2 regions of the Caproicibacter sp. BJN0012 genome follow, and region 1 is predicted to be linked to the other one. Evidence: predicted binding sites of a transcription regulator. Region 1 holds the regulator's gene; the other holds the start of a gene.

Region 1 (2,404 bases):
ACAGGGCGTTCACAACCTGGATCAGAGTATTGCCGATTTTGCCCACTCTTGCTTTCAGTATGCACTGGAGGCGAAGGAGGATCTCTGGTTTTCTACAAAGGACACGATTTCCAAAACCTACGATCACAGATTTAAAGATATTTTTCAGAAAATATTTGAAGAAGAATACGAAGAAAAATTTAAACGCGCGGGAATTACTTATTTCTATACGCTGATTGACGACGCCGTCGCGCGCGTCGTCCGTTCGGACGGCGGTTTTATCTGGGCCTGCAAAAATTATGACGGCGACGTCATGAGCGACCTGATCGCCACGGCGTTTGGAAGCCTTGCCATGATGACCAGCGTGCTGGTTTCCCCGAAGGGCATCTATGAATATGAAGCGGCGCACGGAACGGTACAGCGCCACTATTACCGCTATCTGAAAGGGGAAAAAACTTCGACGAATCCGATTGCGACCCTGTGCGCCTGGACCGGCGCCTTGAAAAAGAGGGGCGAGCTCGACGGAACGCCGGAGCTTTCCGGTTTTGCGGATCAACTGGAGGCGGCGTTGCTTCGGACTGTCGAGAGCGGAATCATGACGGGGGACCTCGCGGGTATTTCGACGCTGCAAAGCAAAGAAACAGTCGATACGGAAACTTTTTTGTACGCCGTACGTTCGCGAATGAATCAGTCGTAATAAATTTCATGTTTCACATGATGAGGAATGGAGGAATGCGTCATGCCAAGACGTGAAAATGTTTCAATGTCTGTTATCAGGAGGCTGCCCCGATATTACCGTTTCCTGAGCCATTTGAAGGACAAAGGGGTGACAAGAATTTCTTCGACGGAGCTTTCCGCCAAGCTGGGGCTTACCGCTTCCCAGATCCGCCAGGATCTGAACTGCTTCGGCGGATTCGGCCAGCAGGGATATGGGTATATTGTCAGCCAGCTTTGCGATGAAATCGCCAATATTCTCAGCCTTGCCAGCCAATACCCTACGGTGCTGTTTGGGGCCGGCAACCTCGGCCGCGCGATCGGGACCCATATGTCTTTTGAAATGGAAGGCTTTCATTTGATCGGCATCTTTGACAGCTCCCCTGACCGGATCGGGATGGAACTGGCCAATCTCAAGGTGAAGGACGTTTCAGAGATGGAGGAATTCTGCAAAAAGGAAAAACCCGTAATGGCTATTTTCTGTCTTCCCCCAAGCGCGGCGGCGGAACTGGCTGAAAAACTCTACAGTTTGGGAATCCGAAATTTTTGGAATTTCAGCCATTATGATATTTCCATGCAATATCCGGATGCCATCGTCGAGAACGTGCATTTGAATGACAGCCTGATGACATTGTGTTACCGCATTTCCAATAAGACTTTAAAATAATTTTACACTTTTCACCGATCAATATCATATATTTCTGATATCATGGAGAAAATGTGGATAAAGGGGGGATTTAATGGGTTGGATTCCGCTGGCAGTACTTTTGGGGATTTTGCTGATTTTGATTATCTGGTGCGTTTCCGCGTATAACAAATTAGTATCGTTTTCCGTCCGCGTCGACAATGGATGGGCTCAGATCGATGTGCAGCTGAAAAAAAGAGTCGATTTGATTCCGAATTTGGTAGAGACCGTGAAGGGCTATGCCGCTCACGAAAAGTCAACTCTGTCAGAGGTGACGAAATGGCGCAGCGCGGCAATGAATTCCAAAACCCCGGAAGAGGCAATGGAAAATAATGCGAAGCTATCAAAGGCTATTTTCAATCTTTTCGCCACCGCTGAACAATATCCCGAATTGAAGGCAAATCAGAACTTTCTGGACCTGCAGGGACAGCTGCGTGAGATTGAAGGAAAAATCGCGATGTCCCGTCAGTTCTATAACGATACTGCCATGAAATACAATGAATATGTCATGCATTTTCCATCGAATCTGATCGCGTCGGTTTTTCACTTTGAACGAAAGAAATATTTTGAAGTCGAAGAAGCGGACCGGTCTGTGCCGCAGGTAAAGTTTTGAGATTAAATAAATGGAATGTCCCGCGTATGGTTTCAAAAGCTAGATTTGGCAGACTGATTCTTTTCACGGCGATGCTTTTCAGCATGATCCCGCTTTCCGGCTGTTCGGACTATGGCCAACATTCCAAGCAGGTTCTGGATCAGCTGAACATCTCCGCCGTTCTGATGGAAAACGGCGATATGACGGTTTCGGAGACCTGGAAAGTCGATCTGAAAGACCGGAACAGGCCTTACCGCAATTTGTACCGTAGTTTTCCGATGGACGCCGAAAAAGCGGACGACATCACGGATTTGACTGTCTACGACGAAGACCGCAGGATTTCCTATTCGTTCGCGGGGGATGTGGACCCGGAAAGTGTTTCCGGAGACGAGATGCAGGATCGGTGTTATTTGCACCGGTCGGGGCAAGACGTT
Region 2 (2,404 bases), 390 kb from region 1:
AAGGAATTGGTGCAGGGTTCTGTCCGTGGAATGCAAAAGGATATTATTTCATTTTTTGAGAAAAAGGATTTTCATTGTACGGAATTCGAAGCGGCAAGGTAAAACCATACAAAATATTCTGAGGCAAGCTGCAAAAATATTGCATGATGGGAAAAGAAATGCTATAATGAATAAAATATTTATTGAAAAAGTGGTGTGCCGCAATGGAAAGCAGGACCATTCAGGTTCATTGTATTCACAATCGGGAAATCGTTTTGAATCTGATCCCGGGACATTTTGCAACTTCGCATTCTCATGTCAACTATTATATTGATATGACGGGAATCAAGCACAAACACAAAATCGCAAAGCTGGCGGCGGAGGTCATGGCTCAGAAGTACGTTAATACGGTCGCGGTGGATACCATTGTCTGCATGGACGGCTGCGAGGTGATCGGGGCTTTTCTGGCAGAGGAACTTTCCAAATCGGGAATGTCCTCCATGAATGTCGGAACGGATCTCAATGTGATTACCCCTGAATTTCCAAACGGGCAGCTCCTGTTTCGCGACAATGTGCAGGATATGGTATGGAATAAGAATATTCTCCTTCTTGTCGCTTCCGCAACCACGGGCAAGACGATCAACCGGTCGTTGGAATGCATCCGGTATTACGGAGGCAAAATCGTCGGGACTTCCGCGATTTTCAGTGCGATTTCGGAGATCAGCGGAGTACAGGTCAACTCCGTTTTTACCAGCGGAGATCTGCCGAATTACTGCACTTATCCTGTCCTTGACTGTCCATATTGCAAAAACGGCCAGAAAATTGATGCAATCGTCAATAGCTACGGCTATTCAAAAGTGTGAGGAGGGCGGACGCGGAAACTGTGTCCCGCCTGGGTTTAGCCCGCCGGTTTGCAGCCTGGTGCGCAACCGCAAAATTGCTCCGAGATTTTGCGGTTGCGTTGCTTTGTTCATGCCTGGGGCGGCTTGTAAATTATGGAATCAATTTTACAATATTGGCAGGTTTGTTGACTTTATATCCAAATTTTATTTTAAAATTTTAAATTCATCTTGCAACTTGAAACATATTGTGATATATTTAACATAGTTCGTGGAATCGACAGCAAGATCGGCATTATTTTATTTTTTATAAGGATTAAAAGAATGGAGGAACAATTTATGTCAAGGAAAATTGTGTTAGCAGGCGCATGCCGTACGGCAATCGGAAAATTCGGTGGCACTCTGTCCAACGTACCGGTAGTTAACATCGGAACCACAGTGGTCAAAGAGGCGATGAAGCGTGCGGGCATTCAGCCGGACCAGGTGGATGAGGTCATCCTCGGCTGCGTGTATCAGGCCGGTGTCGGGCAGAACATTGCCCGTCAGGTGTCCGTCTACTCTGGAATCCCGATTCCGGTACCTGCTTTTACGCTGAACAATATGTGCGGTTCCGGCCTGAAAAGCATCAATGTCGCCGCAGATATGATCCTGGCAGGCGAAGCGGATGTCATCGTCGCGGGCGGAATTGAAAACATGAACGGCACGCCTTATCTGCTTAAGAACGCGCGTTTCGGCTACCGTATGCGCGACGGTAAGTTAATTGACTCCCTGATTTATGACGGCCTGGAAGATACGTTCAATCATTATCATATGGGCGTCACGGCCGAAAACGTTGCCGCGAAATACGGAATTACCCGCGAAATGCAGGACCAGTTCGGCGTCCTGAGCCAGAATCGTGCGGAAAAAGCCACGAAGGAAGGCAAGTTCAAGGAAGAAATCATTCCGATGGAAATCAAAATGAAGAAACAGACTGTTCTGTTTGAAACCGATGAGGATATCCGTCCCGGAACAACCATGGAGACTCTTGGAAAACTGAAACCGGCCTTCAAACCGGACGGAACGGTCACGGCCGGCAACGCTTCCGGTATTGACGACGGCGGCTGCGCTATCGTTCTGATGTCCGAGGAAAAAGCGAAGGAACTCGGCGTAAAGCCTTTGGCTACTTGGGTCGGCGGCGACTGGGCAGGCGTTGACCCGGCTTACATGGGAATCGGGCCGGTCGCGGCCACGAACAAGCTGATGAAGAAGATCGGCATGAAGGTTTCCGACATGGATCTGGTGGAGGCGAACGAGGCTTTTGCGGCTCAGACCCTGGCGGTTGCCCATGACCTGAACTTTGATATGGATAAGACGAATGTCAACGGCGGCGCGATCGCCCTCGGCCATCCGGTCGGATGCTCCGGCGCGCGTATCCTCACCACCCTGATTTATGAAATGAGAAGAAGACAGAGCGAGCTGGGGCTTGCCACGCTTTGCGTCGGCGGCGGCATGGGCGTTGCGACTGTTGTTAAGGTGGAAGGCTGATTCGTTCGCCCAACATTTTATGAAAGAAGGCATTGAACATGGGGTATGTGAAATATGAACAG

What was found. Region 1 encodes Rex, which represses fermentation and respiration genes when NADH is low (regulators of the CRP and FNR family bind a similar motif). Its sites were predicted from a motif close to ATTGTTAANNNNTTAACAAT; they were not measured.
Region 2: VA597_RS07640 (acetyl-CoA C-acetyltransferase) is a predicted target of Rex. The motif match lies at 1,066-1,085, and genes of this name have one in related genera.

Annotation. Positions count from the first base shown of each region.
Region 1 covers NZ_CP142518.1:1,969,049-1,971,452, reverse strand. Annotated here, with positions in the region: gene VA597_RS09505 (NADP-dependent isocitrate dehydrogenase) at 1-676, shown strand, start outside; gene VA597_RS09500 (redox-sensing transcriptional repressor Rex) at 719-1,360, shown strand; gene VA597_RS09495 (LemA family protein) at 1,434-1,991, shown strand; gene VA597_RS09490 (DUF2207 domain-containing protein) at 2,018-2,404, shown strand, end outside.
Region 2 covers NZ_CP142518.1:1,577,991-1,580,394, forward strand. Annotated here, with positions in the region: gene VA597_RS07630 (alanyl-tRNA editing protein) at 1-102, shown strand, start outside; gene VA597_RS07635 (phosphoribosyltransferase) at 204-842, shown strand; gene VA597_RS07640 (acetyl-CoA C-acetyltransferase) at 1,158-2,342, shown strand; gene VA597_RS07645 (enoyl-CoA hydratase-related protein) at 2,381-2,404, shown strand, end outside.